One region of the Bradyrhizobium sp. 35 genome, then DNA from elsewhere that is predicted to be linked to it. Evidence: predicted binding sites of a transcription regulator. Region 1 holds the regulator's gene; each other region holds the start of a gene.

Region 1 (3,127 bases):
CGGCGAGGCCGTGCGGATCTTCACCGGCGGCGTCATTCCCTTTGGCGCGGACGCCGTCGTGATCCAGGAGGACACGGTCGCCGCCGGCAAGCGCATCACGATCAAGGAAGCCGCGATCGCCGGCCGGCACATCCGCCCCGCCGGCGTCGATTTCCGCGAGGGCGACGTGCTCCTGCGCAAGGGAAGCCGTCTGACCGAGCGAGACCTCGCGCTCGCCGCCGGGATGAATCATCCGCACCTTGCCGTTGTCAGGCGTTCGAAGGTCGCGATTCTCGCCACCGGCGACGAGCTGGTGATGCCGGGCACCACGCCCGGCCACGGCCAGATCGTCTATTCCAACGGCTACGCCCTGCACGCGCTCGCCCGCAGCGAGGGCGCCGAGACCATCGACCTCGGTATTGCCGCCGACACGCTCGAGGCCACCACCGCCGGCATCCGCCGCGCCCGCGAGAGCGGCGCCGACGTCCTGATCACGACCGGCGGCGCATCGGTCGGCGACCACGATCTGGTCCAGCAGGCACTGCGGGACGAAGGCATCGCGATGGCGTTCTGGAAGATCGCGATGCGGCCAGGCAAGCCGATGATGCACGGGCGACTCGGCGCAATGGGTGTGATCGGCCTGCCGGGCAATCCCGTATCGTCCTACGTGTGCGCTTTCCTGTTCATGGTGCCGCTGATTCGCGCCCTGTCGGGCCGTTCAGTGATTCACCATCGCCGTGAACGCGCCGTGCTCGGCCGCGACGTCGGCGCCAACGACCAGCGCGAGGACTATCTGCGCGCGCATCTTGAGGAGCGTGACGATGGCACACGCGTCGTTGTTCCCGTCAATCATCAGGACTCTTCGCTGCTTGCGAATCTCGCTGCAGCACAGGTACTTCTCGTCCGCGCACCATTCGCGCCGAAGGCCGAAGCCGGCACGGCTTGCGAAGTGTTGCGGCTCCCCGTCTGAGCGCCCCCGCAACGCGCGTTCCGCGCACTTTGCTCTGTTCACCGTAAATTAAGCAGTTGCGGAACATGTATCGAACATATAGTGTCTGTTCATGATTTGTTTCGAGCATGCAGCGGCTTATGGCCGAATTCAGCGTCTCGGAATCGGACGACATCAACCGGGGGACTTTGGTCGAGATGTTAACGCGCAAACAATACGAGCTTCTGCGGTTCATCAGTGAACGTCTGAAGGAAAGCGGCGTGCCGCCCTCCTTCGACGAGATGAAGGATGCGCTCGATCTGCGCTCGAAGTCGGGCATCCATCGCCTGATCACGGCGCTCGAGGAGCGTGGCTTCATCCGACGCCTGCCCAACCGCGCCCGTGCGATTGAAGTCATCAAGCTGCCGGAGCTCCAGGCAGCCGCTGGCAGCCGCCGCGGCTTCACGCCGAGCGTCATCGAGGGCAATCTCGGCAAGGTGCGTGCGAGCGCGAGCCTGCCCGCTGACGAGGGCGAACGTCCCGTCGCGGTGCCGGTGATGGGCCGCATCGCGGCCGGCACGCCGATCGAGGCGTTGCAGACCCGCAGCCATACTATCAGCGTACCGCCTGACATGCTCGGCTCGGGCGAGCATTACGCGCTGGAAGTGCGCGGCGACTCGATGGTCGAAGCCGGCATTCTCGACGGCGACATGGCCCTGATCCAGCGCAACGAGAGCGCCGATACCGGCGACATCGTGGTGGCGCTGATCGACGACGAGGAAGCGACGCTGAAGCGCTTCCGCCGTCGCGGCGCCTCGATCGCGCTCGAGCCCGCCAACGCGGCCTATGAGGTCCGCATCCTGCCGCCCAACCGGGTGAAGATTCAGGGCAAGCTGATCGGGCTTTACCGGAAGTACTGATACCGGGAGTCCTTTCTATCGGCAGTACTTCATATCGGAAGCACTTCATGCCGGAGGTGCTTGGCGCCTCGCGCGCTTCCGATCGGCATCGCCGGTCAGAGATTGGAGCGGATCATCGTCCGCTCCGGCTGGATAGCCTTTCTGGTTCTGCACAGACTATCCGGCCCCTCCTCCAACGCTGGCTCCTCGCCACGCCGACGAAGCAGCACCGCTTCAAGCAGCACCGCTTCGCGGCTCGGTTGTTCGAGGAAACAGCGACCAGCGGTCAAGTTCGGCCGTTGCAGCCAAGTTGGCAATGTTCGCGTACGCGCCTCCCGAATGCATCGCGGCGAGCTTTGTTCCTATTGAATTCGGGAAAGATAATGTGATCGCGGCTTGCGGAAGCCAGCCGCAGATTTGCCCACAACCAAGCACAGCGTTCGTGCTTCCACTCTGATAGAGGCCTGCGCCTCGATAAGAGACGCGGGTTGCTATCCCAGCATGAGGAGCACCCGATGTGTGACTACAGCCTACATGCCGTCGCGTCGCGCCCCGCCGAAGTCGGCGAGACGATCGTCACGACAAGCTTCCGCGGCACCTCGACGCGCGGCTTCGCCTCTGCAGCCGATCCGTCCGTCGCCGTCTGCCTGCTGCCGGGGACGGAGCTCGCCTTCGCCGACGACGTCCGCTACGACAATCGCTGGATCTGGACGCGCACCATCAATTCCCGCGTCGGCAAGTTCGGCAAGATCGATCCGCACGTTCCCGACCGCCATCATGATGCGATCGAATTCCCCGACGGCAAATACGTGCTGGTGACGCAGCTCGTCGAAGGCCAGCGCGCGACGGTGCTGCAACTGCCGGTGACTCAGTCGGTCACCGAGCGCGAGCACAAGGCGCAGATCACCGCCGACAGGCAGCCGACCGTCACGCACCTGCCGATCGGCTGACAGAGCCGCCCTCCGGCTACGAGGTCGGAGGTCAGGATTGAATCGCCATCGCCGGCCGTGGCCGGCGAGATGGTGTGGTTTGCGCCCCGCGAATCCGAACGGACGCACCGAACCACTGCGTTGCTCCGCACCATCAGATCAATCGTCGGCTTGCAGGTCGGTGTCCGCCGGCGTTGCGTCCTTGATGCGAGGCGCGGTCGACTTTGGCGCGAGGCTGCCGTCGAAATCACCCTCGCCGGCGCCGGCCGGCAACCAGGGGCGGCTCGTGCCTCTCGCCCTCACTGCCTGAACCACAAAACCGTCACCACGCTGCGTCAGCGCCAGCGCGCTCTGGCTGGCGAGCCGCTGCCGATCGACCACCATCGCCGCGC
Region 2 (3,127 bases), on a different contig from region 1:
CTTTCGGTCTCATCACCGGTCAGGTCGGTTACGCCTGGAACAACGTGCTGCTTTACGTGAAGGGCGGCGCCGCCGTCGTCGGTGACAAGTACGACATCTACGCTGCTGCGGGTACGCCCGGCGCGGGCGCGCTGCTGGCTTCGGCCCGGGAGACTCGCTGGGGTGGCACGGTCGGGGCCGGTCTGGAATTCGGCTTCGCCCCGAACTGGTCGCTGGGCTTTGAGTACGACCACATCTTCCTTGGCGATCGCACGATCGGCTTCACAACGCCCGCGGGTGCGGTATTCGGCAGTGACCGGATTCGCCAGGACGTAGACATGGGCCTGGTGCGCTTGAACTATCGCTGGGGCGGTCCGGCCATCGCAAGGTACTGATCGCGCTGGACATATCGCACTTCGAAGGCCGGCCTTGCGCCGGCCTTTTGCTGTGCAGTTCTCCAATATTAATCGGTCAATAACCGTTCCGTTTTCCGACCGTTGTTGCTTTTGAGTGACACAACTTGCGGCTTCACTGGTGTAAGTACGGCATCAGTTGGGCAAGTGAGTCCGATGCCCTCCCTATCGTGGAAGGCACAATCAGAAACTGGGACTGGGATTAGTTGAAAATGAAAAAGGTTTTGTTGGCTTCGGCCTGTTTGTTCGCTCTCGCCGCCCCGGCTTCGGCCGCTGATCTCGCGGCGCGCCCCTACACCAAGGCCCCGGTGGCCATGGCTTCGGTCTACAACTGGACCGGCTTCTACCTCGGTATCGTCGGTGGCGGCGCTTGGGAAAATTCCTCGACCGACCCGAAGATGAAGGGCGGCTTCGTCGGCGGTACTGCCGGCTACAACTGGCAGACCGGCAATGTCGTGCTCGGCGTCGAGGCCGATGGTTCCTGGGCTGATGTCAGCGCGTCGGTCACCGGCCCCGTTGCCGTCCCCGGCTTCGGCCTCGTCAGCACCACCCTCAGCTCCAAAACCGATGCGATGGGAACCGTGCGCGGCCGCATCGGCTACGCCGTCAACAACGTCCTGTTTTACGGCACCGGTGGTTACGCCTGGATCGACAACAAGCTCAGCGTCAGCGCGCTCGGCGTGACCGTTTCCGACAGCAAGTGGCACTCCGGCTGGACCGTCGGTGCGGGCGTCGAAGCGTTCTTCGCTCCGCAGTGGTCGGTCAAGGGCGAGTACCTCTTTCGCAGCCTCGGCGGCGAGACCTACTTCTCGGGCGCCCTGCCCTCCGGCACGCTCGAGTTTCACACCGTGCAGGTCGGCGTGAACTATCACTTCGGGGGCCCGGTGGTCGCCAAGTACTGAGTTCAGTACTTAGCCCCAACGCCATCCGCGTTACGAAAGGCCGGCCTTGTGCCGGCCTTTTTGTTTTGTCGGGCACGTTGCCGCGCAGTTCCACCCTGCTCCTGCCAGATGCCGCCAGTGCGCCAACAATCCGTTGACGATTCGCAAGTCCCACTGGAAATCCGTCTCCGTTCTTCCTACGTTCGCTGACAACCCCATCGGCGCCGATCCCGGTTCCGGGCGAAGCGCGCCTTTTTTGTTGGCGCGATCGCGCGCCTTTGGGATTCCTTGAGGGCAACCCGGATGGATGAAGTGATCAAGGCGAAGCGCCAACAGCAGAACGTGGGATCAAACCTGCGCGCAATTACCATCCGTGGCGCGCGCGAGCACAATCTCAAGAACGTCGATGTCGAGATTCCCCGCGACAAGCTGGTGGTGTTCACGGGGCTGTCGGGCTCCGGCAAATCCTCGCTCGCGTTCGACACCATCTACGCCGAAGGCCAGCGCCGCTACGTCGAATCGCTGTCTGCCTACGCCCGCCAGTTCCTGGAGATGATGCAGAAGCCCGACGTCGACCAGATCGACGGCCTGTCGCCGGCGATCTCGATCGAGCAGAAGACGACGTCGAAGAACCCGCGCTCCACCGTCGGCACGGTGACCGAAATCTACGACTACATGCGCCTGCTGTGGGCGCGCGTCGGCGTGCCCTATTCGCCCGCCACCGGCCTGCCGATCGAGAGCCAGATCGTCTCGCAGATGGTCGATCGCGTGCTGGCGCTGCCCGAGGGCTCGCGCCTCTATCTGCTCGCGCCGGTCGTGCGCGGCCGCAAGGGCGAGTACCGCAAAGAGCTTGCCGAATGGCTCAAGAAGGGCTTTCAGCGCGTCAAGATCGACGGCGCCTTCCACGAGCTCGCCGAAGCCCCTGTTCTCGACAAGAAATTCCCGCACGACATCGACGTCGTCGTCGATCGCATCGTGGTGCGCCCCGACATCGGCCAGCGCCTCGCCGAAAGTTTCGAGACCGCGCTGAAACTTGCCGAGGGCCTCGCCGTCATCGAATTCGCGGATGCGCCGGCTGCGGCAGCACCCGCGGAAGAGAAGAAGAAGACCGCAAAGATCCACGACAAGAGCGGACCCGAGCGCATGCTGTTCTCGGAAAAGTTCGCCTGCCCGGTGTCCGGCTTCACCATCCCCGAGATCGAGCCCCGGCTGTTCTCGTTCAACAACCCCTATGGCGCCTGTCCCGCGTGCGGCGGCCTCGGCGTCGAGCAGCATGTCGACGAAGACCTCGTCATTCCCGACAAGGAGCTCGCCATTGGCAAGGGCGCGATCGCGCCCTGGGCCAAGTCTTCGTCGCCCTATTACATTCAGACGCTGACTGCGCTCGGCAAGCACTACAAGTTCACGCTGACCACCAAATGGAAGGATCTGCCCAAGAAGACGCAGAACGCGATCCTCCATGGCTCCGGCGAGGACGAGATCAAGTTCTCCTACGAGGACGGCGTCCGCTCCTACGACACCAAGAAGCCGTTCGAGGGCGTCATCACCAACATCAACCGCCGCTATCGCGAGACCGAGAGCGAGTGGGCGCGCGAGGAGCTGGCGAAGTATTTCCACGACGTACCCTGCGAGGCGTGCCACGGTTTTCGGCTCAAGCCCGAGGCGCTCTGCGTCAAGATCGGCGGCAAGCATATCGGCGACATCTCCGAGATGTCGGTGAAGGGCGCCGGCGCGTGGTTCGAGACCGTGCCGGAGGCGCTGAACACTCAGCAGAACGAGATCGCCGGCCGCATCCTCAAGGAGATCCGCGAGCGCCTTACCTTCCTGCTCGATGTCGGCCTCAACTACCTCACA
Region 3 (3,127 bases), on a different contig from region 1:
AACAGAGTTCCTGGGATGGGTAAGGGCACCTTCCGGAACGCGGCGGCATGTGCCTTGCTTGGCCCGATGCGGCTAAGCAACATGGACGCGTCATGCCGGGCATTCCCCGCCGCTATTCTCATTTCGTGTTCGGAATCATCCAGTCCGGACTGACCTCGCTGATCGCCGCGGGCATCGCCAGCTTTCCCGCAGGGAACGCGCTGGACTTCCTGGCGCACTGGATGGTGTCGTGGCTGATCGCATGGGCGGCGATGCTGCCGATAGTGCTGCTCGCAGCGCCGGCGATCCGCGCCTTCTCGCTGCGGCTGACGCAGGAGGAGGGCGGTTCGCAAACCGGTCGGCCGGCATGAAAATCGGAATGAAAAAACCCCGCTTGGGAGAACCAAGCGGGGAGAAGGTTATTGGAGGCTGAGGTGCTGGGCTGCAACACCATAGCCGGGCGACCCTAGCCGGTTCAGCTTACGACAGCCTGACAAGGCCCAATGATGGCAGCAAAAGCCGGAGCGCGGGGGCCGCAGACTGGCCCCGCACCGGTCCCAATTTCGACATCCGTTCGCACAACTCAGGACACAACCGCAGGCGAGATTTCGCGGCGACGGTGCTGCCATGGGGGAAAACGTGGCGTGCCGGCAACGGGGTGGCATCATGGACAACGTAGAGCGGTCATTCGCCGCCGCGACGGCGGCTGGCTTCGTCGTGCTGGTAATCGGCATCGGGTTGCTGGTTCTGCTGTAGGCGCTGTTGGGTGCGGGAGATGGCTCCGAGGGTGGAAAGGCCCGTGCGCGCCTTTCAAAAACGCGAAAACAACCCCATGCACAGTAGCGTGCCTACAAATTTCCCCGCCCAGTCAATGGCTTACTGGTAGTATTTAGTACCATATCGGCTCGGATTCGCCTTTCACGGCCATCCGAATCCCGATTCCCGTGCCGATTCCCTGAGATCAACGGGCGGCCGCTCCGGCACCGTCGCCAGCGCGGTCCCAGCGGCCTAATGAACCTTGATCGCGTCCAGCGGCAAACGGAGTTCGGCGGCACGCTCTTCGCGGTCTTTCTTGCGGAACTCGTTTTCCTTACGCTCGAACTTGCTCAGCTCCTCCCGCGCCGCCTCCAGCAGCGGAGTGCGCCGGGCCGTATCGTGATGCGTGTTGTTCGTCATGACTGAAGTCCCCAGAGTTGCGGTCTCGTCCAAGAGGCTATCCAGGAGAAGGCCGCAGACCACGAAAGGTTCGGTGCCGCAGGATGACGGAATTCTGACGGTGTGCGGGTCATCCGTCTTTGATGCGCGTCAGCCAGAGCGTGCAAATTCCCAAAAGAACATATTGCGAACCTAGAACAAATAGGGTACATTGTTTTTATCGCCGCGCCGCCTCGCCAATCGTTTGTCCCTCACGCGAATCCTCGTCATAAGGAGCACGACCCGATGTCCACCACTGCCCTGCGTATCGTCGAAGGATCCTCCATGGACAAGAGTAAAGCTCTCGCCGCCGCGCTCTCCCAGATCGAGCGTCAGTTCGGCAAGGGCTCGGTGATGAAGCTCGGCAAGAACGACCGTTCGATGGATGTCGAGGCGGTCTCTTCGGGCTCGTTGGGGCTCGATATCGCGCTCGGGATCGGCGGCCTGCCGAAGGGGCGCGTCGTGGAGATCTACGGGCCGGAATCCTCGGGCAAGACCACGCTGGCGCTGCACACGGTGGCGGAAGGGCAGAAGAAGGGCGGCATCTGCGCCTTCATCGACGCCGAGCACGCGCTCGACCCGGTCTATGCGCGCAAGCTGGGCGTCAATATCGACGAGCTCCTGATCTCCCAGCCGGACACCGGCGAGCAGGCGCTGGAAATCTGCGACACGCTGGTGCGCTCCGGCGCGGTCGACGTGCTGGTGATCGATTCGGTCGCGGCGCTGGTGCCGAAGGCCGAGCTCGAGGGCGAGATGGGCGATGCGCTGCCGGGTCTGCAGGCGCGTCTGATGAGCCAGGCGCTGCGCAAGCTGACGGCGTCCATCAACAAGTCCAATACCATGGTGATCTTCATCAACCAGATCCGCATGAAGATCGGCGTGATGTACGGCTCGCCGGAGACCACCACCGGCGGCAACGCGCTGAAATTCTATGCTTCCGTCCGCCTCGACATCCGCCGCATCGGCGCGATCAAGGAGCGTGACGAAGTGGTCGGCAACACCACGCGCGTCAAGGTCGTCAAGAACAAGCTGGCGCCGCCGTTCAAGCAGGTCGAGTTCGACATCATGTACGGCGAGGGCGTCTCCAAGATGGGCGAGATCCTCGATCTCGGCGTCAAGGCCGGCATCGTCGAAAAATCCGGCGCATGGTTCTCCTACGACAGCCAGCGTCTTGGCCAGGGCCGCGAGAATTCGAAAGCGTTCCTGAAGGCCAACCCCGACATCACCGCCAAGATCGAGACCTCGATCCGCCAGAACTCCGGCCTGATCGCCGAGCAGATTCTCGCCGGCAGCCCCGAGCGTGACGCCGACGGCGAGGAGCCGGCGGACGAGTAAGCTTCAGCAGTAAAGTTTTTCGCGAGGAGCGGGCGCTGAGGACGTTGAGTTGCCGACGTCTTCGGCGCCTGTTTCGTTTGGCGTGGGGGCACCGGGTGGTGCGATGAAGCGTCTGATCTTGACCAGTTCGTCCGGAGGCCAGCTCGCACGATCCGGGTTGGCGGAGCTTGTCATCTCATCCTCGTTTCACTTTGAGTGGGGACCGCTGCCCTCACCCGAGAAGCTCGCAGCCTATTTCGCGGCGCGTTCGGCGAATCTCGGGCCGGGTGATCATTGGTCCGATTGGGGCATCCGCTGGCCCAAGGGTATCAAGGACCGCAAAGACTTGTCCCTGGCAGACTTCTGCGAGCGATATGACGTGGTTGAACTTTGGTTCGACCCAGCTCCCCGGGATCAATTGCAGCTCGTCTGCCTGCTGGACCACCTCAGCTCCTGCTCCTCGCTGGTGCCAAAGCTTCGACTTCGACTTGTGTCATCCGAGCTGACGACAGCACACGGCGAGGATCTCGCTGCGTCCGAGCCGCACATCCATGTCGTGCCTGTTAGGGCCCAGGAGTTCGAGACTGCCCGGTTGGCGTGGTCGGCCTACCGTGCGATGACCCCTGAGGCGTGCGTCGAT
Region 4 (3,127 bases), on a different contig from region 1:
GGCGCGCCGTCATATTCGATGGTGAGCTTGTAGCGGGGCATCTTGTCCAGTTTCGCTGTCATCGCCCGGCTCGACCGGGCAATCCAGTACTCCGCAGCCTATCCGTTCGACCGAGAAGCCTCGGCGTACTGGATACCCCGCCTTCGCAGGGTATGACAGCGTCAGGTGAATTTGGCGCCGGTCTTCAACGGCACGCCGCGCAGGAAGTCCGCGGCCTGCATGCGTGCCTTGCCTTCGCGCTGGAGCTCGATCAGACGGATTGCACCCTCGCCGCAGGCGATGGTGAGGTGATCGTCGAGCACCTCGCCGGGTGCGCCCGTGCCTTTCGCCAGCTCGCAGCGCAGGATCTTGACCCGCGCATTCTCAAGTTCGGCCCAGGCGCCGGGAAACGGCGACAGGCCGTGGATATGGCGCAGCACCTCGCGCGCGGGCCTGGTCCAGTCGATCCGCGCCTCGGCCTTGTCGATCTTGGCGGCATAGGTGACGCCGTCCTCGCTCTGCTGCTTCAGCTGAAGCCCGCCGCGCGCCAGCGCGGCCATGGCGCGCACCATCAGATCGGCACCGAGCCGCGACAGACGATCGTGCAGATCGAGCGCGGTCATGTTGTCCGTGATCGCGAGCCGTTCCGCCATAGCGACGTCGCCGGTGTCGAGGCCAACATCCATCTTCATCACCATCACGCCGCTCTCGGCATCGCCGGCCATGATCGCGCGGTTGATGGGAGCGGCACCGCGCCAGCGTGGCAGCAGCGAGGCGTGCAGGTTGTAGCAGCCGAGCTTTGGCGCATCGAGGATCGCCTGCGGCAGGATCATGCCATAGGCGACGACGACGGCCGCATCGGCGTCAAAGGCGCGAAACTCTTCCAGCGCCTCCGGCGTTTTCAAAGTCTTCGGCGTCAGCACGGGCACACCGAGCTTTCGCGCGGCCTCTTCCACCGGGGTCGGCTGCAATTGCAGCCCGCGCCGTCCGCCGGGCTTCGGCGCGCGCGTGTACACGGCCGCGATCTCGTGGCCATGCGCGACGAGCTCGAGCAGCGTCGGCACGGAGAAATCGGGCGTGCCCATGAAGATCAGGCGGAGGGGCATCGACAGAGAACCTCACTCCGCGCGCTTGGCGGCTTTCTCGAACTTCTTCAGCACGCGGTCGCGCTTGAGCTTTGACAGATAGTCGACGAACAGCACGCCGTTGAGATGGTCGATCTCGTGCTGGATGCAGGTGGCGTAGAGGCCTTCGGCGTCCTCCTCGTGCACCTTGCCGTCGAGATCGGTGTAGCGCACCCGCACCTTCGCAGGGCGCTCGACCTCCTCGTAATATTCGGGGATCGACAGGCAGCCTTCCTCGTAGACCGACAGGTCCTCCGAAGAGGCGATGATTTCCGGATTGATGAAGACGCGCGGCTCGGGCTTGGTCTCGCCGTCCTGGTCGGGCTTGGCGAGGTCCATGGTGATCAGCCGCAACGGCTGCGCGATCTGGATCGCCGCGAGCCCGATGCCGGGCGCGTCGTACATGGTCTCGAACATGTCGTCGGCAAGCTTGCGGATCTCCGGCGTGACCTTCTCGATCGGCTTGGAGACCAGACGCAGCTGCTTGTCGGGCAGGATGATGATTTCTCTGAGGGCCATGGCCGCGATTTAAGCCGCGCGTTCGATGCGGTCAATGCGGCCGGGAACCCCGTTAACCCTCCGCTAACCATAAAACTTCAGGTTTCGTTAACCATAAAAATTAACAGAGCATTTACCATAAATGTTCGCTATTCGTTCGTGTCTCGAAGCGAATCGGCTAGAAGCAGGGGCATGAACGAGATCATTTTCATGCTTGGCGACTGGCCGGTGCGCACCGTGGACGCGCTGATCGGCTTCGGCGCCCTGGTCCTTATCCTGCTGCTCGTGATTGCCGTCGTGATCGCGCGGTCAGGGCGGCGCGGCGCGGAACTCGCGATGGCCAACGCCATCCGCGCCGACGAGCTCGAGGAGCGCATCAGCCAGATGCTGCACGCCCAGAGCGAGGCTTCGGGGCGAGTCGACGCCATGACCCAGACGCTGGCCGGCCGCCAGGCCGACATGGCGCGCGCGGTCAACGAGCGGCTGGATTCGGTGACCCACCGCGTCGGCCAGTCCATGGAGCACTCGACCCGCAACACCATGGAGAGCCTGCACGCGCTGCACGAGCGGCTCGGCATCATCGACAGCGCGCACAAGAACCTCACCGACCTCACCACGCAGGTGACGACCCTGCGCGACGTGCTCGCCAACAAGCAGTCGCGCGGCGCCTTCGGTCAGGCGCGGATGGAAGCGATCGTCCAGGACGGTCTGCCGAAGGGCGCCTACGAGTTCCAGTTCACGCTCTCGACCGGCAAGCGTCCGGACTGCGTCGTGTTCCTGCCCGACCAGCGTCCGCTCTGCATCGACGCGAAATTTCCGCTGGAGGCGATGACCGCGCTGCATGATGCGCGCACCGACGAGGAAAAGCGCATCGCCACGCAGCGGCTGCGCGGTGACGTGATGAAGCATGTCAGCGACATCGCCGAAAAATATCTCGTCGCCGGCGAGACCCAGGAAATGGCGTTGATGTTCGTGCCGTCGGAATCGGTCTACGCCGAGATCCACGACGGTTTCGACGACGTGATCCAGAAGGCGTATCGCGCCCGCGTCGTGCTGGTGTCGCCGTCGCTTTTGATGCTCGCAATCCAGGTGATGCAGCAGATCATGAAGGACGCGCGCATGCGCGATGCCGCCGACCAGATCCAGACCGAAGTGATCAAGCTCGGCGACGACCTCGGCCGCCTGCGCGATCGCGTGCTGAAATTGCAGAAGCACTTTGCCGACGCGAACGAGGACGTCCGCCAGATCCTGATCTCCGCCGACAAGATCGAGAAGCGCGCGGGGCGCATCGAAGAGCTCGATTTCAGCAAGAGCGATGCCCCCGAAGCCCCGCATCTCGTGGCGACCGGCGCTGCCGAGTTGTTCCCGAGGAAGCTCCAGGCGGGGGAGTAGAATATAGAACACACTGTCGTCGCCCGGCTTGACCGGGCGACCCAGTATCCCAGAGACGGCAGATGGGCGGGCGCTGCTACTACGTGTACATTCTCGCCAGCAAGATGGGCGACACGCTCTACATTGGCGTAACG

Evidence for each region. The regulator LexA, encoded in region 1, represses DNA repair genes until DNA is damaged. The targets are predictions, from matches to a motif close to TGTTCNNNNTGTGTTCNG.
Region 2: uvrA (excinuclease ABC subunit UvrA) is a predicted target of LexA. The motif match lies at 1,463-1,480, and genes of this name have one in related genera.
Region 3: recA (recombinase RecA) is a predicted target of LexA. The motif match lies at 1,328-1,345, and genes of this name have one in related genera.
Region 4: rmuC (DNA recombination protein RmuC) is a predicted target of LexA. The motif match lies at 1,745-1,762, and genes of this name have one in related genera.

Annotation. Positions count from the first base shown of each region.
Region 1 covers NZ_JADPJC010000092.1:15,434-18,560, reverse strand. The annotation lists gene glp (gephyrin-like molybdotransferase Glp) at 1-949, shown strand, start outside; gene lexA (transcriptional repressor LexA) at 1,126-1,827, shown strand; gene IVB36_RS19720 (hypothetical protein) at 2,322-2,756, shown strand; gene IVB36_RS19715 (ComEC/Rec2 family competence protein) at 2,895-3,127, opposite strand, start outside.
Region 2 covers NZ_JADPJC010000067.1:7,352-10,478, reverse strand. The annotation lists gene IVB36_RS14630 (outer membrane beta-barrel protein) at 1-374, shown strand, start outside; gene IVB36_RS14625 (outer membrane protein) at 605-1,294, shown strand; gene uvrA (excinuclease ABC subunit UvrA) at 1,577-3,127, shown strand, end outside.
Region 3 covers NZ_JADPJC010000080.1:397,634-400,760, forward strand. The annotation lists gene IVB36_RS18065 (DUF2798 domain-containing protein) at 93-350, shown strand; gene IVB36_RS18070 (hypothetical protein) at 988-1,155, opposite strand; gene recA (recombinase RecA) at 1,420-2,508, shown strand; gene IVB36_RS18080 (hypothetical protein) at 2,612-3,127, shown strand, end outside.
Region 4 covers NZ_JADPJC010000014.1:23,049-26,175, forward strand. The annotation lists gene truA (tRNA pseudouridine(38-40) synthase TruA) at 1-41, opposite strand, end outside; gene fmt (methionyl-tRNA formyltransferase) at 162-1,085, opposite strand; gene def (peptide deformylase) at 1,098-1,622, opposite strand; gene rmuC (DNA recombination protein RmuC) at 1,794-2,993, shown strand; partial or broken gene IVB36_RS02245 (GIY-YIG nuclease family protein) at 3,056-3,127, shown strand, end outside.